One region of the Paenibacillus motobuensis genome, then DNA from elsewhere that is predicted to be linked to it. Evidence: riboswitches for the same ligand, from Rfam matches in the RefSeq annotation. Region 1 holds a riboswitch; the other holds the start of a gene.
What was found. Region 1 has a riboswitch for thiamine pyrophosphate ahead of tenA (thiaminase II). Riboswitches for the same ligand answer to the same signal wherever they lie in the genome.
Positions count from the first base shown of each region.

Region 2: another riboswitch for thiamine pyrophosphate. It lies ahead of ABD014_RS15310 (ECF transporter S component); the one in region 1 lies ahead of tenA (thiaminase II).

Region 1 is NZ_BAAACX010000008.1:127,152-139,440, reverse strand. It holds gene ABD014_RS08805 (ABC transporter permease) at 1-606, opposite strand, end outside; gene ABD014_RS08800 (sensor histidine kinase) at 689-2,065, opposite strand; gene ABD014_RS08795 (response regulator transcription factor) at 2,062-2,736, opposite strand; gene thiE (thiamine phosphate synthase) at 3,465-4,169, opposite strand; gene thiD (bifunctional hydroxymethylpyrimidine kinase/phosphomethylpyrimidine kinase) at 4,346-5,155, opposite strand; gene thiM (hydroxyethylthiazole kinase) at 5,152-5,997, opposite strand; gene tenA (thiaminase II) at 6,221-6,922, opposite strand; TPP riboswitch at 7,155-7,259, opposite strand; gene ABD014_RS08770 (adenine deaminase) at 7,331-9,160, opposite strand; gene ABD014_RS08765 (hypothetical protein) at 9,331-9,588, opposite strand; gene ABD014_RS08760 (hypothetical protein) at 9,774-9,896, opposite strand; gene ABD014_RS08755 (hypothetical protein) at 10,002-10,415, opposite strand; gene ABD014_RS08750 (response regulator transcription factor) at 10,494-12,113, opposite strand.
Region 2 is NZ_BAAACX010000013.1:120,925-133,213, forward strand. It holds gene ABD014_RS15270 (sugar phosphate nucleotidyltransferase) at 1-386, opposite strand, end outside; gene ABD014_RS15275 (glycosyltransferase family 2 protein) at 413-1,159, opposite strand; gene ABD014_RS15280 (glycosyltransferase) at 1,156-2,277, opposite strand; gene ABD014_RS15285 (glycosyltransferase family 2 protein) at 2,288-3,103, opposite strand; gene ABD014_RS15290 (glycosyltransferase family 4 protein) at 3,244-4,434, opposite strand; gene ABD014_RS15295 (YheC/YheD family endospore coat-associated protein) at 4,812-5,921, shown strand; gene ABD014_RS15300 (energy-coupling factor transporter transmembrane component T family protein) at 6,041-6,847, opposite strand; gene ABD014_RS15305 (ABC transporter ATP-binding protein) at 6,844-8,439, opposite strand; gene ABD014_RS15310 (ECF transporter S component) at 8,439-9,044, opposite strand; TPP riboswitch at 9,174-9,285, opposite strand; gene asd (archaetidylserine decarboxylase) at 9,439-10,236, shown strand; gene ABD014_RS15320 (helix-turn-helix domain-containing protein) at 10,310-11,095, opposite strand; gene ABD014_RS15325 (aminotransferase class I/II-fold pyridoxal phosphate-dependent enzyme) at 11,825-12,289, shown strand, end outside.

The DNA.
Region 1 (12,289 bases):
CTCCACAGTGGCTGGCCTGCCGGCCTCGGTTGCTTCCAGTCCTTTGAAGCTCATCAGAATGACAGGAGTATGGCTGTAGGATTGGCCCTCCGTGAAGCCCACGAGCTCATATTGCTGCCCCGATGCCTGATCCTCGATCATGTCTCCAAGCTTAAGTCCCTTATCAGCAAAAGTCTTGTCAGCGACCGCTTCATTGTCCGCTCCGGCAGCCATCAACCGCCCTTCCGTGATAGCCGGGGCCAGCGCGCCTTCCGGATCAACACCGAAGAAGGTTGCGTCAATTTTCTTGGTGTCGTCCACTTTGGCGATTGAGGTCATTTTGACGCTTAGTGGATTTAATTCGACGTCCTGTTGATCGCTGGATGCCTGCTGGATCTGCTTCCAGGTATCTTCTGTGATCATCGAACGGTTCAAGCGGTGATCCGCATCCTGCTGAAGAATTATATAGTCCGCCTTCATATTTTGAATGGATGACGCATTAGCGTAAGATAACCCCTGCGCCAGCCCAGTTACAAACAGAACGAGAAAAGCAATGAGAACCATAATGAGTGAAATGAGCAAATAGCGCGTCTTGGCATGCTTCATCTCTCGAATTGCTAGAAACATTGTGTTCATCTCCTATCCTATAAGTTGATCTCTTTATGCAAATAACTATAGGGCTGGAATATGAACACAATATGAACAACAATTACTTCATCGGCAAAATAACACGAAATACTGATCCCTTGCCAAGCTCACTCTCTACCTCAATTCGTCCACCGTGCATAGTGATGATTCTGTTCGTGATCGCGAGCCCCAGACCGCTGCTGCCTTCCTTGCGGCTTCTCGTCTTGTCCGCGCGATAGAATCTCTGAAAAATATTCGAGATATCCTCCGCGGCAATGCCGATCCCCGTATCTTCTACCTCAACGACACAGTCATCGTGCGGCTTCAGACGAACGAAGATCGTGCCACCTTCTTCAGTATATTTGATGCTGTTCGTAAGTAAATTAATCCACACCTGCTGCATAAGTCTGCTATCGGCATAGATCATGATAGAGGGGAGGTCCATATCGATAGCCAATTCCTTCTCGCGCCAGCTCCATTCGGTCATGAACAGGACCTGCCGGATCTGATCGCCAACATCGAAGCTGCTCTTCTCCAGGATTGCTTCCTCCTTTTCCAGTGAGGCCAGCATGAGCAGCTGCTTGCTTATCTGCGACATCCGCTTGCTCTCGTCCTCGATAATGGACAAGTAATGACGCCGCTGCTCTTCCGGTAAATCTGCATGAAGCAGCGTATGTGAGAAGCCCTGGATAGAGGCAAGTGGCGACTGCATCTCATGCGATACGTTGGAGACGAACTCCTGCCGCATCTCTTCCAACTGTTCTAGACTTCGCGTCATATGGGTAAAGCGATTGGCCAGCTCGCCGATCTCATCCTTTCTTTTCAAATCCAGCTTGAAATTGTACTTCCCTTGGGCCAGCATTTTGGTCGCTTCCGTTAGCTTGATGATCGGGTGAACGACCCAACGCGTATTAAATACGAACAGAAGGATGCTCATCGCGATGGTGAGGACCAGAATGATAGCGAAGAAATTCCGCAATTCCCCGAACTGCACCTCTACATTAGGGCGGATAAATAGCGCGAAGGAATCCTCGGCCGTCTTGAGTGGAACGCCAATTGTATTTTTCAGATCATTGTCGAAGAACCCGGTAATGAACAATCCTGGAGGGAAATTCGCAATCCCGTGATAGACTTGTCCGTCAATGACGCTCTTAACCACCTGCTGATCCAGTTCTGTTCCGCGGAACGACCCTCCGTAGAAATAACCGCTTCCCTGCTCGTTCACAATGTATAGCTGATAGCCGAGATCGCCAACATGCGTCAGATAGTCACTCAGATTAACCTCGCGGTTCGTCTCGTAGAAAGCTTGAATCTGTTCGGCCATCTTACTGATCTTCTGGTCGTTATACGGCTTCAGCTTGTGCTGATAATAAATGTTCGAAGCGATAAAGGCCGTGATGCTGCTGACAAGAATAACAAGAATCGACGTGAACAAAATACGGATGTACAGCGATCTCATGAGCTGGCCGCCTCCAGCTTATAGCCAACGCCCCGCATCGTAGTAATGATGATATCTTGATTGTCCTTGAAGCGGTCGCGCAATCTTTTGATATGAACATCCACTGTACGGTCATCCCCGTTGAAATCGATGCCCCAGATCAGCTCGATCAACTCCTCGCGCGTAAAGATTCGCCCCGGATAACTGGCCAACTGAAATAGCAGTTCAAATTCTTTCAAAGGCAGCATAAGCTGCTTGCCCTTGCAATGTACTTCGTATCCTTTACGGTTCATGATCGTGTCTCCGAGCTTGATTGACTCCGCGCTCACCATCTGATAGCGTCTGAGCAGCGCTTTGATCCGAAATAACAGCTCCTGCGGTTCAAAAGGCTTCGTCAAATAATCATCGGTCCCTACCGAGAACCCACGCTCCTTATCGGCCAGCTGATCCTTGGCCGTCAACAGAATAACCGGAAAATCATAATACCGTCTGATTTCCTCGCATAGTTGAAATCCGTCCTTACCGGGCATCATGACATCTACGATGGCAAGGTCAATGTTCCGGGAGAAGAGAAGCTCTGAGGCCTCATTGCCATCCGCAGCCTCGATCACCCGATATCCCTCTTTCTGCAAATAATAGCCCACCAGCTCGCGAATATGCCGATCATCATCAACGATTAATATATCTAACATGATTACTAGCATCCCCCTGTACAGATCGTCCGTGAATACAGTCAATATATCGCACTCTATGCGATATCTCAAATAGGCTAATCGGGGGCTAAGTATGATGATCAATGCACCTGTCCATTCTAATCCCGGCACAAAAATAGGGCCTCTCCGGTAGTGTTCTACTTCCGAAGAAGGCCCTATTGTGACGTCCTGATACATCCTGATGATGATCTGATCTATTGTGCTGTATGCCGCCTCTAACGAAACGTGGTATCGCTATTTGGTTGCATAAGCGGCTGACCCAAATTGTAATAAAACCGGGCTCGTCAGGGATCAAAGCGTCCGAAACTTCCTTCCTAAGGAACTGGGGTGTCCGCTAGACATATAATTTCGAAAATCCCCCGAAGGGACAGTTATGTCTGTTAGATCCGTCCCCTGCGGGTTGACAATCACCGTGTACACAGGGAGAAGTGCGCACCCAATAATTCGATTTGTAACGGACAACGATGACCGTTAGAAGCGAAAACCCTCCGTCGTCCAATTCTAACGGACACTTATGTCTCTTAAACACTGCCAACCAGCGGCAAAAGGGTATTTTCATATTGTAACGGTCACTTATGTCTGTTAGACATCAGAATATCGGAAAATTCCCCTCTAAGGGACAGTTATGTCCGTTAGATTTTTACAATATATTTTGCCGCTGTTTTGGCGGAAATAGCGTTCTGTAGTTTGTCGTTAGCAAAAAGCCGCTATGCCTCTGAACCCTGCGAGGCTGAGGCTGAGCTCGAGCTTGCTAGAGCGCGAAGCACTTCGCGCTTGAGCGTGGCCGCGGCGCCCTGGGCGTCGTCCGCCTGGGTGATCGCCGAGATCACGGCGACACCATCCGCTCTGGCGGACACGACCTCCGCCGCACGCGCCGCGGTAATCCCGCCGATGCCGACGATCGGCGCGGCAATGCCCTGGGCCCGCAGCGTCTTAAGCACCTGCGGGCCCTGCACAGCACGAGCATCCTTCTTGGAGCTCGTCGGATAGATCGGGCCGATACCGAGGTAATCGGCCCCCTGGTGGATGGCGGACCTTGCCTCGCAGGCCGTAATCGCGGATACCCCCAGTATCCGCTCACCGATACGGGCGCGCACGCAGTCCGCCGCCTCATCCTCCTGGCCGATGTGAACCCCATCGGCATCCACCGCCAGCGCCAGCTCCACATCGTCATTGACGATGAACAGAGCTCCCGCGCTGTGGCACAGGGCCCGCAGCCGCCCGGCCAGCTCCAGCCGGGCTTCCCCCGTCAGACTTCCGGGCCCTTTCTCCCGAAACTGAACGAGCGTGGCTCCGCCCTCCAGCGCCTCACTCACGACCTTGACGGGATCTTCTTTGCAGTCTACAGAACCTACGACCAAATAGAGCTGCAAATACTCACGCATTCGGTCGGAGGAGATTCTTCCGTGTATTCCAACACATTCTCTATTTTCCTCCGTACCATTGTCTATTAAGCCCTGATTCACTGACTTGAGCTTGTTAACCTCCTGCTTGCTTTTCCCCATTCCATCTTTCTCTCGCGGTTCCTCCCGCATGTATCCACGAACGATTTCGCCAGCGATTGCCTCGACAGACGTCCCATCTTCATTCACCAGACTTGTACCCTCCTTCGACAGTAGGCCCAATGATTGGTTGGTCCATGACCCTGCCCCAGCTCCAGCGTGTCCTCAATCGCCGCTTGGATGAAGGCGCGCGCCTCCTCAACAGCCTGCTCTACGGTCAGCCCCTTTGCCAGGCCAGCCGCGATTGCGGCCGAGAATGTGCAGCCGGTTCCGTGCGTATGCTTGGTCTCGATACGTCTACCAGCGAGTTCTGTAAATACGCAGCCATCGTACAACAGATCTATTACTCGCTCCCCTTGATCATGACCGCCCTTGATGACCACGGTTCGCGCTCCATGTTCGGAGATACGCTTCGCAGCTTCGCGACGATCCTCCATCGTACGGATCTGAATGCCGGACAGCACTTCCGCCTCTGGAATATTCGGCGTAATGATCAGGGCAAGCGGGAGCAAATGCTCCTTCATCGCCTGAATCGCTTCGGTGAGCAGCAGCGATGTCCCGCCTTTGGCGATCATCACCGGATCAACGACAACATTTCGCCAGCCGAAGCTGGCAATCTGTCCCGCAACCTGTTCAATAATCTCCGCATTGAAGAGCATTCCTGTCTTGAGCGCATCGACGCCGATATCCGAACCTACCGCGCTGATCTGCTCGGCCGATGCCTCAGGCGGCAATGGATACACCTTCTCAACACCGATCGTATTCTGAACTGTAATCGCGGTGATCGCCGACATCCCGAACACATCCAACTCCTGAAAAGTCTTGAGGTCGGCCTGAATTCCGGCACCACCGCCGCTATCCGAACCGGCGATCGTCAGAGCTCTAGGTATACTCATCTTGATTCACCTCCGGCAGCCATGCTACTCGCCTCAGCTATAGCTGCATACCCCTTCACCGAATGAGGGTGAAGCTTGGCCAGTTCATCCAGGAAAGCAACCTGGAAGCTGCCCGGACCTAACGGGGCGGTCCGTTCCGCAGCACGAGCTGCGGCCGCACCGTAATAAGCCAATCCCGCCGTGCCCGCAAGCATCATATCCCGCTCGACCGCTGCGAAAGCCCCCAGCACAGATGTCAGCAAGCAGCCAGCTCCGGTCACCTGGGTCAGTAGCACATCTCCGCCGCTGATGATCCGGTAGTTAGCCCCATCGGCTATGACATCCTCTTTGCCAGTAATGGCTACTACTGCATTGAATTGACGGGCCGCCCGGAGCGCGATTTCCGCATTTGCTCCCGCACTGCTTTCAGCCGCATCTACTCCTTTAATCTCCGAGACCTCACCGACTAGATTGGCGATCTCCGAAGCATTGCCGCGAATTAGGGCAATCTTCACCTCACGCAGAATTCGCTGAGCTGACTCCGTACGAAGACGGGTCGCCCCCGCACCTACAGGGTCCAGCAATACGGGAACTCCATGAAGGTTGGCTGACTTCCCGGCGATGATCATTGCATCCACCTGCTCAGTCGACAGCGTGCCAATATTCAGTACCAGTGCACCAGCCACTTTGGCCATATCCGCTACCTCCTCCCGGGCATAAGCCATCACTGGCGAAGCGCCAAGCGCAAGCAGACCATTCGCGGTGAAATTGGTAACGACCACGTTCGTCATATTATGTACGAGCGGCCGTGCCTTCTGTACCTTAGTTAAGAGTGCAGCAATATCCTGTTCGAGTGTACTCATTCTAGATCAACCCCATTCCCAAATTTTATTTCTGCATCATTCCCATCTGAGATCTGATGCTACAACAACTTCGTAGTTCACTCCGCTTTTCGGTGGATCAGGCCAGGCCAGATTATTCCCGGCTCGCATACCAAAGCTCCGATTCGCTGAATAGCAGTTTCAACCTACTATGCCCACACGGCTTCCAGCTCACATACATACCCAATTCTGCTCTTGTACCCGTTCAGTTCCGGCCCATAGCCTCGATTCCCAAATCCATGGCAACCGGCCATTCTTCCTGGCGGAAGGCCATATCCCAGAACATATATTCCAGTTGGCAGCTCAGTAGAAAATGCTCTCTCATCCGCAGCCGCTCGGCTTCGGTCACACGCTCAGCCCAGTCATCTACATAACGGCAGAATCGTTCGGTCAGATCCGACATTCCCCCACCGTAGAAATCGATCCAATCGTAGAACGGATGCGATTCATCCGGTTTGACTTCCTCCAGCAGACGCTGACCAATTTCGATATACGTCCAGGGACAAGGCAGCAATGCGGACACAATCTCACCCAGGCTTCCTTCATGCGCAACGGTTAGCATATGGCGGGTATAGTGATGTGCCGAGGGCGCGAGCGGAAAGCCCTGGAGTTCCTCATAAGTAACACCAGCCACGCGGCAAAAATTGTTATGCGGGTGCACTTCGCTATGAAGCACGAAGTTGATCTGCTCGTTGAACATCTCGATCTCCTCACGCGTACGGCTCTTGGATATGGCAATGCCATATATCCGCATAAAGGCGTTCAAATACTCAAAATCCTGCTTCACATAATGGATCAGCTGCTCCTTCTTCAAATTCCCGTCGGCGATCCCACGTACAAATGGATGTTCATAAATAGCTTGAAAAATAGGATCTGCCTGCTGACGAAGCTGTCTCGTAAAACTCATGATCTCCACCTCCAAATTTTTTAAAAGTTGAACTTCTTCCCTACTCTCTAAGTTTTCATTTGTTCAACTTGCATACCTCTTGAATGAAGAAATCCCCTGTGTGGGCTGATGGAACCCCTTGATTTGCACGAATATATCAAATACAGCTGCAAATCTCGGTCGGATTTACACAGCAAAAAGGCCGCTCCGGATATGGAGCGGCCTGTCACTTTAACAAATATAGCTATAGCAATTCAGTCCGGCTCCACTTTCCTACGCTAGTGCTAACTAGATCAGGTTCAAAGGGTCCAAGATTTATCTTGTCTCAGTCGTTATCACGACTCCCCTAGTGGATTTCCTATTCAATTACTTATTATTTAACTATGGCAGCAGACTTATGTCAAATAGTGACAATCCCTGATGGCTGTCTTATTGCTCTTCGATGAACAAAGGAACCTTCACAAAGCCCTGCTCTGTCATCTTGAACAGACCGAGATCGGAGATACGCAGTTCAGGAATAACAACCAGCGCCAGCAGTGACAAGGTCATGAACGCATAGTTCATCGTGCAGCCTGCCTGATACAACGCCTGGCTTACCGCACGAGATTGCTCGGCAACCTGCTCGAACGGCGCATTCGACATCAGTCCAGCCACTGGCAGCGGCAGCTTGACGATCTTGTCTTCGGTGACGACAGCGATACCGCCCTGCATTTCTGCTACGGCGTTCGCAGCCTGGGCCATCAGAGCATCGGAATTCCCGATGATCATCACATTATGACAGTCATGAGCAACAGTCGTTGCGATCGCAGCCGGTACATTGAAGCCAACGCGCGATGCCAGCCCCACCGTCTTGTTGCCTGTTCCTTTGTGACGCTCGATGACCGCCAGTTTGGAGATGCCATCCTCTACCTTAAGCGCAACCTGTCCATTCTCGATCCGTACAGACACGAGGTCTTCCGTCGTATCCACATGGTTCTCGCGTACACCGATAGCTCGCGCCGTCAATTCGCCGGATTGGATTGGGGCTTCGATAACAAAGTCCTGTTCAGTCACCGCACGAGTAAGGTGTACCGAATTGATAGCCTCCTGCGGATATTCGAACTCAGGCAATTCTACGGTCATCTTGCCGTTCTCAGCCACAACTTGTCCAGCCGCAATCGTCATTACAACGTTCACGTCGGCCAGATTACCATCAAGGATGATGATGTCAGCGATGGAAGCCGGCGTAATAGTGCCTACATCCCGGGCAACCCCAAAGCGTTCTGCCGTATTGATCGTTGCCATCTGGAAAGCTGTTACTGGACGCACGCCTTGCGAGATCGCATGACGGACTACAAAGTCCATATGTCCTTCATCGACGAGAGATTCCGGGCTGCGATCGTCTGTGACGAGCATCATGCGGCGCGTATCAATGCCATAGTCTGTATGAGCCTTAATCGATTCGGCGACATCATGCCAGGCCGAACCGCGTCTCATCTTGGCGTACATGCCTCTTCTGACACGCTCAATAACATCCTCGGCGTTCACGCTCTCATGGCAGCCAGTAATTCCGCTAGCCGCATAAGCAGATATTCTCCAGTCATCCACCGGCCACGTATAGTGTCCGTCCGCTACTCTGCCAGCACGCAGCGTAGCCTGAATCTCTCCAATCATCTTCTCGTCTCCGAATACCACGCCCGGGAAGTTCATGACTTCGCCCAAAGCGATCATATCAGGACCCCAAGTGAAGGCTTCAGCAACCTCTGCCGGGCCGATCTCAGCGCCTGCCGTCTCCATATCCGGGCCTGTAGACGGAACGCATGAAGCAACCTGCATATAAGCAGCAAGCGGGGTTTGTCTGGCTTCGTCCAACATGAGTCTTAGCCCAGGTAGTCCCAATACATTTGTAATCTCATGAGCATCAAAAAATCCGCCCGTCGTACCCTTTGGAAGCACGGCTCTGGCGAATTGGGTTGGTGTGATCTGACTGCTCTCAATATGACAATGACCATCCAGCAAACCAGGAGCGACATAACGTCCGGCAGCATCGATGATCTTCGTATCTGCACCGATCATATGGCTGGCATCCGCCCCTACGAAGGCAATCCGGCTGCCTTGAACACCGATCGATATACCATCCTGAATCTCTCCAGAACATACATTGACCAGCTTCGCATTTTTAATAACCAGTGTAGCCTTCTTATCTCCCCGCGCCGTAGCAACTAGGTCAGGCACACAATCAGCAAGCTGTGGTCTGGCAAAAAACTGTGATGTACTCATGATTATGAAATCCTCCCACTTAGTAATTGTGCTGCTCTAATGCCCTTAATCTCATTGGAGCCAACAGTTTCTAGATGAAACAAGCATATACAATACATTTTAGTTTTGCAATTCTTAATCCCGATTCTACCTTCATTAGCTACCGTTAGCGATAGTCCATAGAATCGATGTTACTCAAATATAGTTGGCTTGGATTTAGGAATAAATGCATCCCGTTCCCATCCTTCCAGGATCACAATCGTATCAAGTCGAGGGTTATCCGGCCAGAAAATATACCTCTCCTGTACTAACACATCCAGAGCGGATTTAATATCCCGGTATTGACGGCCAGTCGTGCGTTCTAACTCAGGCTTCGTCGGCATTCGGTGCCGCTGCGTTGAGAAGTTGTACAGAATTCGAAGTACCTTGCGTTCCAGATCATTTAACATTACTCTCACCCCATATAGGAACATATGTTTGTATTATATGCCTCTTCCAGCAAGATAATCAATATGTGAGATCATTAATATGTAAAAAAAGCCCGCTAACCCAATTAAGGTCAGCAGGCTTCTCTTATTTCGTAGCTTCCACATTTGCTTACAATATAGCCTGTTTATTAGATGTCAATGTTTAATTAGAAACAAAAACTTCCTGTAATAATTACCAGCAATATAAACAGAACTAAGATGGCTCCAGTCGAAGTCCATAATCCGCCAACTCCAGATCCACAACCTATTCCGCCAACTACTTCGCCCAACGTGTATCCCTCCTTATTAAGAGTACACAGCATCATATTCCGCTATTGCCACAAATGATTAGGCATCTATCTCTGTATACTTCGCCCAATTGTCGGAATACTTGTCTAGGTTGGGTCCGCCGCTTCTCCACTTATCCGATTCTCTATCTGGCCCAGCGCTGATGCTGGGTCTCGACAACCTCGCCCTGATAATATCGCCTTCTCGATCATCATGCCGAGATAATGATCCCGCGATGCCTCCGCCACGCTGTAGAACTCAGGTCCACCGGCTATATAATCAGCCATCTTCTGTAAGCAATGGGCGACAGCGATCTCGTCATCATATAACCTAGCCGGAGCATACGGATTCTCGTACAGCCAATTCTCCCCGCACAAAATCCCTTGCAGGAAGTAGCCCTCCTGATTCTCCAGCTCCCCCTTGTTAATCCGCTTCAGCTCCAATTGGAGCGGTATCGTCGATTCCTGTTGGATCAGAATGCGACTGTCGAAGATTTCTCCTCGTTCCCCTCTGACAGACAAATGGTTCGAATACTGAATTTCACCGGTTTCATAGTTCCCCTCCTGACATAAGCCTCCTGCATATCTAATGCTGTCTCTTTATTTAATAAGTTCTGTTGGATTCATTCCCGTAACCTTCTTGAATAGCGTGCTGAAGTAAGGAACATTCTTATAGCCTACCTGCTCCGCTACCTCATAGACGAGCAGATTACGTTCCAGCAATAGCTCACGCGCTTTCTCCATCCGTACCCGGGTTAAATAGTTGTTGAAGGTCTCGCCGGTAATATTCTTGAAGATGATCGATAAATGATTCCGGGAAATGTACACTTTGTCTGACAAATCGGCAAGCGTCAAATCTTCAGCATAGTGCTCATGAATATACTGGGTCATGAAGTCGACAACCTGTCTGTGCTTGCTGCTTCCTTTCATCTGCCGGCTGTTGCATATCAGTGAGATTTTTGCTGACAGCCATTCCGCCAGCTGCTCGGGCTGGTATAACGTTAACAGTTCTTTGGCAATCTGGTCATTCGTGAATAGATCGTCGAGGAAAATACCTGCCTCATACAAGCAATAGGTCATGATGCCCCACAATTCGCTGCCTAGCATCTGTACATAATCTTTGGAGATCCCATCTTGCTTCCCAAGCTCTTCAATATACTCGGCAACGATCTGCTGCGCCTCGGCCTCCTGGGCCGTCTTCATAGCACTAGCCAGCTTGAAGGAGAACTTAACCGGGAACAGAGCAATCTGCTCCGAATCTTCTCTCATCTGTCCTTTATACTTGTACAAATCGTAGGAAGGGACTATTCTCTGTTCTCGGCGATCGATCGCTCGAAATGCTTCCTCTGTCGATTCCGGCAGCTTCGTCCACTCCCCGCGAATCCTTCCGATTCCCACACAAATAGCCAGCCTTAAGTAGCTTTTGACATTGTCGATCAGCTTGACGCCGAGCTCCCTCAACGCATCCTCCAACTGATCGCAGGAGCTGCCACGCTTGGGATGGATAATCAACACAGCCCTCGTACTGTGAAGCTCTGTATACTCGATAATGGGAAATACCTTTCGCGCGACCTCGCAGACAATATTGCTGATGGCGAAGCGGAACAAATTCCAATCGGACACGGATAACTCATTTGCCCGGCCATCGCGAACCAGATCAATACCAATCGCCGCATGACTGCAATCGGCCCAATACTGATAAGCCTCCGGCAGATGGGCGCCATCTTGATAGTAACGGTTAAGCGTACCTACTGCGGCAGATCTTACCCACTCCTTCTCGATAAAAGGCTCATAGATCATCAGCTTATGTTTAAGCTCCACCTGGATATTGAGCTTCTCTTCCTCTTCAATTAGCTCTTGAATGACTTTATATAAGACGCTCTTTAAAGTAGGGACACTGATCGGCTTCGACACATAATCGCTAACATTGAAGCGCAGCGCCTGCCTCGCGTGCTCAAAGTCGGAATATCCGCTCAGGATGATAATTTTCCCGCCGAATCCGTCCTTTCTTAAATGCTCGATCATATCCAGTCCACTCATCACCGGCATATAGATATCCGTTATGACGATATCCGGCTGTGTCTCCCGGATCATCTCTAATCCGTCCTGTCCGTTCAGCGCTTCTCCGGCCCACTCCGCATTCAGCTCCCCCCAAGGGATGACCCGCTTCATCCCTTGCAGCACCTGGCGTTCATCATCAATAATGGCGATCTTCCGCACGATACTTACCTCCTTAAGCTATACAAAGATTCATCGTATCAGGGTACAAAGTCCGCTATATAATTCAGTTCTAGACTGAAAGATTTATAACAAGGCCAGCGGTAAATAAACCGCTTTCAATTACTATATTACCTATCGGCATCTTCCATGGGTATAAGAGAGATGCACGATTTATT
Region 2 (12,289 bases), on a different contig from region 1:
CCACTGTGCTGCTGCTTGAACTTCTCTACATAGGGTGTAAGATCATCGAGGAATAAGTTGTCTCCAAGCAATACGACGAATTTCTCTCCGGGCGTTATAAATCCTTCTGCCAATTCCAACGCTTCGGCGATTCCTCCGGCGGATTCCTGGATTCGGAAATTCAGCTTTACACCGTAGTTCTCCCCGCTTCCAAAAAAATCGGCATAAAGGCCTGCCGACTGCTTGCCGATAACCATGAGAATATCAGTGATTCCGGCCTGGCGCAGCCGTTCTATGCCATAGCAGACCATAGGATATCTCCCGACCGGAAGCAGGTGCTTATTCACCAATCGGGTCAGCGGGTACAGTCGTGTTCCGGTGCCTCCCGCCAAAATCACACCTTTCATTGGCTCCCCTCCTTAATTCAACTCATCTATATAAACTGCCAAGGGTCTATGCCCCATTTCTCGATAAACAATCCTCGGTTCCTCTCGATCAGAGGGTTCCATCCATCAGGATGATGCTGTCTAAAGCTGGCGCTTCCGGCGTGGTGGACTAGTGTATCCCCGGATATCATAAGACGATATCCACGCCGTCTAGCTCTATAGCAATAATCATCATCTTCATAGTGTCCTGGTGAGAATCGCTCATCGAGCTGACCGAGCTCAGTGAACAGCTTCCGCTTGAACATGAGACACATTCCGACGAGCCTTGGCACCTCCTGCCATCGCTCAGGGTTAGACTGATTATATTGCTCCGCAAGAGCGTAATACTCCGCCAGTCCCTCCCATTGAATATCCACCTGCTGCCTCCCACTACAATAATTTGTTACGGGTCCGACCATTCCGATGTCTTGTGAACTATACAGTGTTATTAACATATTGCTAAGCCACCGTGGTGAGACGATCACGTCATTATTAAGCAAGAGAAGCTGATCACCCGATGCAATGCTTAGCCCTCGATTGCAGGCTGCCGGAAAGCCTGTGTTATCAGGCATGGCTACAACAATAAGCCCTTCACGCAATCCGTATTCCGCAGTCCCGTCGCTCGATCCGTTATCTACGATAATGATCTCATAGGGTACCTCCGTGAAGCGACGAATCGCCTCTACACATGGAATCAATAAATGCAGACCGTTATAGGTAGGAATAATGATACTGGTTAGACCGAACTTGCTCAACGTCTATTCCTCACTTTCGCAAGCTCACTGCGAGTCATCCGCGTAAATTTCAACCGCGGACCATAAATCTCCATCACTTCCGCCAATGCCTCTATATGATCGCCAAGGATTAGTCCGGCTACCGAATTGGCCGGACCTGTATTTGTGCTGCGAATTCGGTTATTCTTCACCACATTCACCGAATACGGCGCCGTTACAGTTAATCCGCGAACTAAGGCAAGTGCATGTGCCTTGGGAGGGACGGTCAGGCTGGCATGACCTAATGCATCGATAGCTCTGCGAGATAGAGCATGTGGAACAGCAGTGAGCGAGTTAGCTAATAAATCCGTGCGTCCAAGCGACATATTTAGAAACATCTTGCTATACGTCACACTATCCTGCTTCATGAATGAAGGCAGGAACGGTGTAATGTCATTGAGAGCCACATCGCTCCCTTGCTCAATAGCTACTAGAAAGGCCCCGAGATCCTCCGCAGGTAGCGCCATATCCCCATCCACGAACAGAACCGTATCCTTAGCAGTCACCGCGGCACCAAGGGCTCTCCCCACATCATGGCCGAGCCGTTCCGGATAGTTCAGCTTAATAAGACGAGGATCATGTTCCATAGCTGTGAAGCTCCCGTCACTGCAGCCATTCAGTACCACCACAATCTCCCCGAAGGGTAAGCGCATAAGCTGCGCCAGTACCGCATTTAAAGTCCCTCTCTCATTGCTGGCTACAACTACAGCTGCTGTCGTCCTTCTAAGTGGGAGTGGGATATAATGACACAGCAGGCTGTCTCCCGCAGCATAACCATGCGCAAAAGCTGTGGAAATACGGAGTGTTGGGGAATATTTCCTTTGTGTTCCCGCCGCGTGTTCCAAGTACCATGAATTAAAGCTCTGCTGCATGTGATTACAGGAGCGTTCGCTCTCACTCTTGCCGGCGGCTGCCTCTCTTCCGCCTTGCAAAGCCAGCCGTTCCAGCCAGTCTGAACCATATGACCGCGCTTCCGCTCGAGTAGCGTTTGCCTCGTGGAACACCTTCTTCGGCCTAACAGTATACCCTTTTCTTCTGTTGCGTCTGGCTATATTATCCCGTCGGTTTTTACCTTCACCAGCTGCATGCATTCTTCCCATTCGCATACTATCACCTCACCTTGCCCCGTAGTCGGTTCAAGTCACTGTAACCTCCACGTTTCCCCCGTTCCTGAATCAGCCAATGCACCGCATCCAGATGGTCGCCAACCACAAGCGAGGCTAGCGGGTCGGACCTTCCCACTCTCCGGCGCACAGGATTCATGCTCCCCACCGCGACGGTATTCGCGATTTGGATATTCAATCCCCTAATCGCTGCGACTGTATGGGCCAGTGGAGGAATCTCTAGCAGCTTAGGGCCTATTATGGCAAGAGCCTGACGGCTGAGCGCATGAGGTACAGCTGTCATTGAGGCGCCATGGAGATCTGGGCGGGACAGCCAAGCATTCAGCGAGTATTTCGCTAACACGACAGGATGAGCCATTTGTCTGCCAACTGAACCGGAATACCCGTTCAAGGCTACGTCTACACCGGATAATACAGCCCTGACGAAAGGTCGCAGCTCAGCAGCCGAAATAACCATATCCCCATCCATGAACAACAGAACCTGCCCTCTGGCTGCTTCCGCACCGATACGTCGTCCAACATCATGCCCGAGCGGGTCGGCAAAGCGAATAACCCTCGCCCCAACTGCGGCGGCGATCTCAGCCGTTCCGTCCGTCGATCCATTTGCAACGACAATCGTCTCGCTGCATGGATGAACTTTACTAGCTTCACGCAGTACGGAGGGCAGCCGCGCTCTCTCATTCATGGCCGGAATAATTATAGAAACCATAGGATCGCGATGATTAACGATCTTCGGCAGCTTTGGCCTTGAAGCCTGTTTTCTGGTACTTGGGACCAAGCCTCTCTTCCTTCTTCTGATCAAGCCTGCACCTCCCCGTCTTGTTGTACCAGTCTATATAAAACAGTGTATGTGAGTGTGAAATAGACGCAACGGCAAATGTACATTCATGTAAATATGCAAAAAAATAGCGCGTAAGCTCCTTACGCACCCTTCATACAATTCTATTCGACTCCCCTCATTAATTGTCCCCAACGATCCGCGGTATGCTTCCAGCGGAATCTACTGCGAGCGAGTTCACGCCCCGCGCACCCCATTACCCGGCGTACCTCTTCATGATTAAGCAAATAAGATACATACTCAGCGAGTCCTTGCTGGAGAGAACCGGGCGGAAGCAGATATCCGGACTGTCCATCGGCTACAATCTCCGGAATCCCCCCGGTGTTGGTGGCAATAACCGGTATTGCTGCGGCCATCGCCTCGACATTTACTAATCCAAAGGCCTCTTCCTCACCGGAGGGAACGACAACGACATCGGCCAAATTATAGCAATCAGCAACTCGGGGATACTCAATATATGGAAGGAAGACGATATGATCTTGATATGGCTCAGCCAGCTTCTTCAGCCTCCGAACGTAGGCGGTCTCACGCTCGGCCCCATAAAATGCACTGCCTACAATAACTAGCATTGCATCCGGTACGCACTTCTGAATCGTTGGCCAAGCACTCAAAATATGATGTACGCCTTTGGCTGGCAGCAGCCTGCCTACATAGAGAACAACCTTGCGGTTCTCCCAACCGAAATCAGCCAATCTGGCCTGGCGGAGCGATTCTCCGAGTGGAGTCCAGCGAGGTATGAAATCTTCCAGGCTGACCCCTAACGGATTTACTAGGATCGGAACCTGCAGACCCGGGAATCGAAGCAACAGCTCTGAGCGCAAATACTCGCTATTCACGACGATACCATCTACCCGATTCAGCCAGCGGGAAGTCTCAGACAGAGGACTATAGGTCGTACTAATAAATGTTGTAGAATGGAGCGTCAATAGAACACGAGTGAACGGGAGTTTGCTCTTGATTTGATAAGCTAATCTAGGGCGGTTATGCACATCTATAGTATCCGGATGCCATTTACGGAGGTGCTGGAGGATCGACTGTAAGTAACGGTTCCCACCTGGCAGACGAAAACACGGAACACGGCCCACCATGCCAAAGTTCGGAAGCTGCCTGTCGGACAGCCCAAATATGCGAATATTCAATTGATCTGACGCAAGCGGTACTACCTTCTCAATCACTCTCTCAACCGAGCTGCTCCTGCCTGATGGAATAATGAAGGAGCCGGGAGTAATCACTGCTACCTTAGGGCGCTCCAATACAGACTTAGATCCCCGTTCTGTCACGATGATACTGTTCATCTCCAAACCCTCCGCATGAATCTCTTCAAGTCCACTTTTGATCACGAAGTAACACTGAGAGCTATTCGACATCGAATCTTGAATTCAGCCGGGCCTTCCGGTGCTCACGTACCCACTACAAGCAAATGCTTACGAAGTCGTTTTCTCCGAAAATGTGTAGCTCCGCTCCTCACGCCCTAGCTTCATCCAACCTTCTCGGTGCTGAAAACTGGACTTTTTGAACACGCACTTATAGATAAATATACGACCTTACTCTGTAAAATGTGCATAAAGGCAACGTCAATAAAACAGGCTGTTGCCGCAGAACAGTCGTCCACGCTTTCGGGTCAGGCCAACATAGAGTGTAAAAGAAGCCTCAAGTAGGAAGGAGGAACACTATGGGACCAGACCACGTCGGAATCCTGCTTAATTCCAGCATGTTTCGTGGTATTCCCACAAGACGTACCGGTCAGGAATCGATAAATAATTACGAGGAAGTCGCCAAGGAATTCGATCTCACCCCCTGTTTCCTCCGCTTGGGCGATATCGATCTGAAACAGGGGAAGTGCATCGCCTATATCTACAACGGCCGGGAATATGCCAAAGCTATCATTCCTATCCCCAAGGTGATTCATAACCGGGCTCTCTACTCAGATCCGGCCGCCCACAGGAATGTCCTCCAGCTCATATCGCAAGGAACAACCGTGTTTAACGCCAACAATCGATATCGTAAGGATCTCATCCACAAATTGCTGTGGGACAATAAGTATCTTCGCAGTTACTTACCGGTCTCTGTCCCAGCGACATCTTCCGGACTGCAGCAAATGATGGAGCTATACTCCGACCTCATTCTCAAGCCAGTACGCGGATCGGTGGGTCACGGAATCATACGATTACGAAAAGGAACCAAAGGCTGGGAAATCATTCATTATTCCTTACGCCAAAAAAGCTGGATCAAAGCGCGTCTATATCCGGGAGATCTGCCAAAATGGCTTGAAAAATTGCTTGCCCGTACACCTTATTTCATACAGGAACGTATTCCCTTGCTGGAATACAATAACAGGCCGCTCGATCTTCGTGTCACTGTCCAGAAAGGGATTAACGGTACCTGGAATGTTACCGGTCTGTTCGCCAAGGTTGCCCCCACGGGCAGCTTTATCTCCAACATTGCCAAGGGAGGGACGGCATACCCGGCTCCTGTGCTGCTGGGCAACCTGCTGCCTGCCCCTATCGTCGCTGGCGTCTTGGCTCAGGTTAAATCTCTGTCCTTATCAATCGCTTCAGAGTTATCCGCCAACTTACCGCAGTTAGCCGACCTAGGGCTGGACATCGGACTTACGGATAATGGACGCCCTTACTTTATAGAATGCAACGGACGGGATCAACGCTACGGATTTCGCAAAGCGGAAATGACAAATATCTGGAAGGACACTTATCGGACTCCAATAGCCTACGCAAGGTATTTACTGAATCATCAGAAATGGACAGAAAGCGAAAGAATAAAGTAGAACCTAAATCGATTAGACGCAGCGTTTACTATCTGCTAATTCGAACATTAATAAGGAGCTATCCCTAAAGTAGTACTTACTACTAGGGACAGCTCCTTCCTGCATTAACGTGCATCTATTCATAACTGGTATCTTACATCATCTACACCGAAAGGCGGCAGTAGAAGCGACATTATTAGCGCAGCTCCAACAGTGGCACTTAGTAAGAGAGCAACCCAATAATCATTCCTAGAGTACTCTGAGGGGTAATAGTAGCTTCTTCTTCCTTTCCCATCAAAAGCTTTCGTCTCCATCGCCACCGCAACCCGGTGGGCCCTCCTGATTCCTTGGACAAGCAACGGAACGATATACAGCTTAAGGCCACCGATCCATTTCATCCCTCCGCGTAAGGAGCGGGCTCCACGAATTTTCAAGGCGTTACGGCGAATTTGCAGTTCCTCCCACACCATGGGCAGCAGCCTGATCGAAGCCATGAAGCTATAAGCAAATTTAGGCGGCAGCTTCGCCTTCTGCATCAAGGCATAGAACAGAGCGACCGGCGGAGTTGTCAGTACAAACAATAGGCCTTCCGAAGCAAACGTTACAGCCTTGAACCCGATGTGTATGCCGCGATAGAAGCTCTCCTGGGAAATCTGGATCAGTCCCCATGCCCACCAGATTGTATCTCCCTTGCCAAACAGAATCATTGTTGAAGAGGAGGCTAGGAAGACGATTAGGAACGGCGTCATCATCATTGATATTTTCCAGAGTCTATGTCCACTGAAGAACACTAGCAATAGCAGAAAGCAAGTCATCTGGTAAAAGATGAAATCAAGCCGATGTGTGAAGAGCGTCAGCATAAATAGCGCAATCATACAAATCAGCTTAGCGACTGGATTCGCGCGATGAAATAGATTAACACGACGTGGAATTAAAAAATCATTCATGCCCCATCTACGCCCCTATCGCTCCGCTTTCGCTTAGCCATTGTCTCTCCCCGTTTGGTCAACCTTCTCTCCACAAGTTGCCCATTCATTACTCTCCATTCCAAGGTCGCTATCGTGTCGGCCAGCTTCTCCTCATGCGTGATCATCACAATTGCGGTTCCCTGCCTGCGAAGTTCCTCGCACAAGCTTAGAATCGTGAAGGTGCTCACCGCATCCTGACCAAAAGTCGGCTCATCCAGTAGCAGCACCGACTTATTCAGTACTGTCGCTCCAGCCACACTTAGGCGCCGCTTCTGACCCAACGAGAGCTGATAGGGATGACGGTGCTCCATTCCCTCTAATCCGAACTGCCCAATCGCCTGCCTTACTAGGGATAAAATGTTGTCTTTGTCATATCCCTCTTCATATAGTGAGAAAGCAATTTCCTCGCTCACATGATCAGCCAGGAACTGCATCTCTGGATTCTGAAATACAAAGCCAATCTTCCGAGCAGCCTTCTCGGTCCGTCTCTTCTTCGCCTTGTCTCCGCTCATATCAATCCCCTGCAGCCTGTAGGTTCCATCTGTAGGCAGGAGACCCATTAAGCTGAGCAATAATGAACTCTTCCCTGCACCATTTGGCCCTGTAATCACGATGAAGTCTCCAGGATATATCTCGGCTTGCTCCACTTCAATCACAGCTCTCCGCTGTCTGTAGCCGTGAAATTGCTTCAACTCAATCAGCGGATCTGCCAAGGAGGAACACGGGACATCCTCAGGGAGACTCAGAAGTTTCTCCCCGTCCCGGGACATGAAGAAGACTTCCCATACCCCAGGGTACCAGATGCCGAATTGCTCCAATTGTTCATGGAAGGAGGCAAACAGCTTCATTGGAGGATCCTGCCCGAGAATTTGTCCGTCTGGGCCAAACAGTACTACATTGTCCACAAGCCCAATCATTTCTTCAATCCGATGCTCAACAATAACTAGCGTTCGCCCTTCAGCGATAGAATGAATGGCCTCCCATATCTGCTTGCGTCCTTCGGGATCAAGCAATGCGGAAGGCTCATCCAAGAACAGGACTTCAGGATCGGCAAGAAGCACCGAAGCAAGCGCCAGTCGCTGCTTCATTCCTTGCGACAGTGAATTAATCGGAACATGTAGATCCTCAAAGAACAAGCCTACCTGATCCAGAGCCTGCCTCATCCGTGTCTCCATCTCTTCCCTGGGAATACATAGATTCTCCAGCACGAAGGCCAGTTCTTCATCTATGTAGGGCATACAGAACTGCGTATCCGGATCCTGAAACAACACGCCTCTCGATTCAGGAACGATTCTCTCCTTAAACCGCATCGGTACCTCGACCATCTCAGGCATGATCCCGCTCAGCACCTGGAGCAAAGTAGACTTGCCGCAGCCGCTGGGTCCTAGCAATAGCACCTTCTCACCGCGCCGGACTGAGAGGGACAAGTCCTTGAATACGAATGCAGCTTCCTCTGGGAACTTCAGACGAAGGTCTTGCACCCCCAAAATGATATCGGGTACCACAGACGCTTGCTCACCAACCTCAATATCAGACTCTGCAATCACATTTGCATAAGATGTGTTCATCATTAATCATCCAACGCCGCCAGATCTTTGGATTCGACAGGACGAAGCAGATTGGTTACCCCTGTTCGCTCGACTGCTTTGGCCAAGCTGTAGGCCAGGAACCCAGCGATTACGACCGAGCTGACGGCACGCATCGAATATTTGGCAATGAACATCCACGGCGCATAATCTCCAACATATCCATAGAAAATGTCCGGAATCAGCGAGCCAATCGATGCAGCAAGACCTGCCAGACCCGCAACTGGCGCGGAGAAATTACGGTAGCGGAATGCTGCAAATATGAGCTCTGCGGCAAGCCCCTGAAGCAGACTATAGACAAGCAGCTGAATTCCCCAAGCGCTGCCGAATAGAACCTCTACGTGCGCGGCTGCAACTTCGGCAATCAGCGCCACACCCGGCTTGCGAATCAATAGAAATACAAGTGTCGAAGCGATGAACCACATGCCGTACACCAGTTCATCCGCCTGAAAGAACAGCGGAGATAGGAGTCCGTAGACCGAGCTCCACAAATGATACACTACTCCGAGTACGACCGAGATTAGCACCGTCACCAGAAGATCGCTAAGCTTCAGTCCTTTTTTTCCCTCTTGCAAGTTGACCTCTACCATTACCTATCACTCCTTAATAAATTTATTGCGGGGATATTCCGTCTAGAGAACAACAAAAAAACCGGCTGAATAAGCTCAGTCGGTTGTATAGTCCCAGTATGCAGACATGATGAGTCCACAAAATAAGCATGAACAGGACGATAGATTCTCTACGCTGGCATTATCCAGATCAGATTAACGGTCTGCAGCGGAGTATGCTGCCATCTCAGCCTGATTCACTCAAGCCCCCGTATCCCTATGCAATTAACATTACAATACACCACATGTTTCCAAGTTCGCAAGCATCAATTACAATATTTTTATATTTATTGCTTTCACTCTTATTCTATGTCAAGATAACGAAAGTAGATTGCGGCAGTTCCAACTGCCCTTCACCTATGGGAGGAAATAACAATTGGCTACCAAATGGATGATATGGATGACAGAGCTATCCTCGCGCAAATCGGTTTGCCGGCTGACTGGCCGCTTTTCCCATTCCAAATGGAGCAGGTTCGTCATTCCACGCTTTGCTAAAGCTTATGGAATCACCCTGGATGAAGCTGAGAAAGAAATCAAAGAATACCGCACTTTGAATGAATTCTTTACGCGTAGGCTCAAGCAGGGGATGCGCCCGATTTGTCAGGAGCCAGGCGGTGTCGTAAGCCCAGTTGATGCGCTTATTACTGCCATGGGAAAGATCCAATCCAGTACGATTCTGAACGTAAAAGGACAGGACTATTCCATTGATGAACTGCTTAACCACTCACCGAGGAGCGAGGCTTACCGCAATGGTTATGCCTATGTGCTCTATCTCAGCCCAACCGACTATCATCGCATTCATGTGCCTGTCGGTGGACGCAAGCTGGAAAGCGAGCACATACCGGGAAGAGTATATCCCGTGAATGACTTCGGCATGACCAATATGCGTTCTGTACTCAGCCGCAACGAGCGGCTCATCACATATATTTCCCATCAATACGGGGAGACCGCCGTCGTAAAAGTCGGAGCCATGAATGTCAGCAGCATCAAATATGTCGATAACGACGCCAAAGAGTGGGAGCGCGGCGATGAGCTGGCCTATTTTGAATTCGGCTCCACCGTGGTTCTCCTGATGCAGAAGAACTTCCATCCGTTGTCCGGCCTGGACGTGGGAAGTAAAGTCAAAGTCGGGACCCTGCTCGGACATTTCCACAATTCTGAGTCGAGTCACTGATCGTTTAGACAAGAAATAACCTGAGTACGACTCAGGTTATTTCTTGTTAACTTTATTTTCAATCCCGTACGGATCATCTTATTTCAGAAGGACTTTTCCCCGTATACTGCTTGAATTGACGGCTGAAGAAAAATATGTCCCTATACCCCAAAGCATCGGCCACTTCAGTTACATTCATGCCTGCATGCAAGAGCAGATGCTGTGCGCGGTCAATCCTGCATTTGATGATATAGGTCTGCACGGACATGCCGATAATCTCTTTGAATTTGATCGAAAAATAGCGTGCTGATAATCCGGCCCGAGCGGCCAAATCCTCGACTTTATGCGGCAATCCGGGATGCTGAAGAACATAATTAGCCACCTCATGGATGACCTCGACCAGCTGATTGCTCACTTTCTTCTCCCGGGGTACCTCACGCTCCTCGCGCAGCAAGTAGATGAGAAGTTGCTTCAGGATCAAGCGAGCCTCCTCCTCCGCTCCATAAGCATTTACCAGGAACAAGCGTACATAGCGAGACAGCATATATTCAAAATCAAGGGTATTGTCCAGTACCCGATAAGATTTGGGCACCTCCATTACAGGTTCATCAATGTCAAAATGAATATATGTAAGCACTAGTGGCCGTTGTGGATTATGCGTCGCTGTCGGATGATCGCCTTTACGAAACAAGAAGCAGCTTCCTTTACTCACTTGAAAGGGCTGGTTGTTCAGGACGACGTTCCCTTCCCCGCTCCACACATAGAATAAATCATAGTTCTCCAGCGCTTTATCTCGCTTGCGCCACTTCCAGTTAGGTTCGCATACAATTTTGGCAAAAGCCGGCTTCAGAATAAAAGATGATGGTGAAACGTGAAGCATGTCCTTCCCTCCCCCCAAAAAATATTTCTTGTAAGAGGTTGTTCAAAAAGTCCGCTTTTGATAAGAAAACCAATCGAGGCAAATTCAAGGCTGAGCGACCGTGACGCAGAGGAGGTTTTCTTGTGATATAGAATTTCATGCTTCCGAAGTCGTTTTCTACGAAAACGTGTAGCTCCACTCCTCAGACCCTAACTTCATTCAAGCTGTAGCGTTCGAAGAAACGCACATCGGAAGCATAAGCTTCGGTGCTGAAAACCGACCTTTTTGAACACACACTTGTAAGTATTATACTCATTTTGTTGCCTGTTGAACATCTTCAAACTGTCCTATTTCCCCGAGGAATAGAAGGAAATCATTCGTGACGGCTTATGTTGTAAATGATATAATGTAAGGCAGTCTAAAACAGTCGCTTTTGATCACGAAGTGAATCAAGAGGTTAACTCGACATCGAATCTTGAATTCAGCCGGGTCTAAGCAGATGCTTACGAAGTCATGTTTCCTACAGAAACATCTCAGGTGCTCACGTACAAACTACAAGCAAATGCTTCTGAGGTCGTTTTCTACGAAAACGTGTAGCTCCGCTCCTCAGACCCTAGCTTTATCCAGCTGAAGCGTTTTGAAAAAACGCACATCGGAAGCATAAGCTTCGGTGCTGAAAACCGACCTTTTGAACTTCTTAACTATAGAAACAATAAAATAAACGATCGGAAGGATGGAACGAGAATGAGCCTGAATCCACTTGCAGAGCAGTTGAACCAGACCTTACAGCAAAGCTATGTTTATCACATGTTATCTCAGTTGGGTAAGGAGATTTATTTCCCGAAGGAAGGAATCCTGAGCCAATCGGCTGAAGCATCCGCAGGAGCTAAGAAGTATAATGCGACAATCGGTATCGCAACCGAGAATGGCATCCCTATGCATCTTGCAGCTATTCAAGACACCTTGTCCGCCTATAAACCGCAGGATTTATACCCTTATGCACCGCCTGCGGGTAAACCGGAATTGCGTAAATTATGGCGTGAGAAGATGATCGAGGAGAATCCTGCAATTGGCGGTAAGAGCTTCGGTAGCCCGGTGGTTACTAATGCGCTTACACATGGTCTGAGCGTAGTTGCCGATCTGTTCGTGGATGAAGGCGATGCCGTCATTTACCCAGATAAAAATTGGGAGAATTATGAGCTGACCTTCGGCATC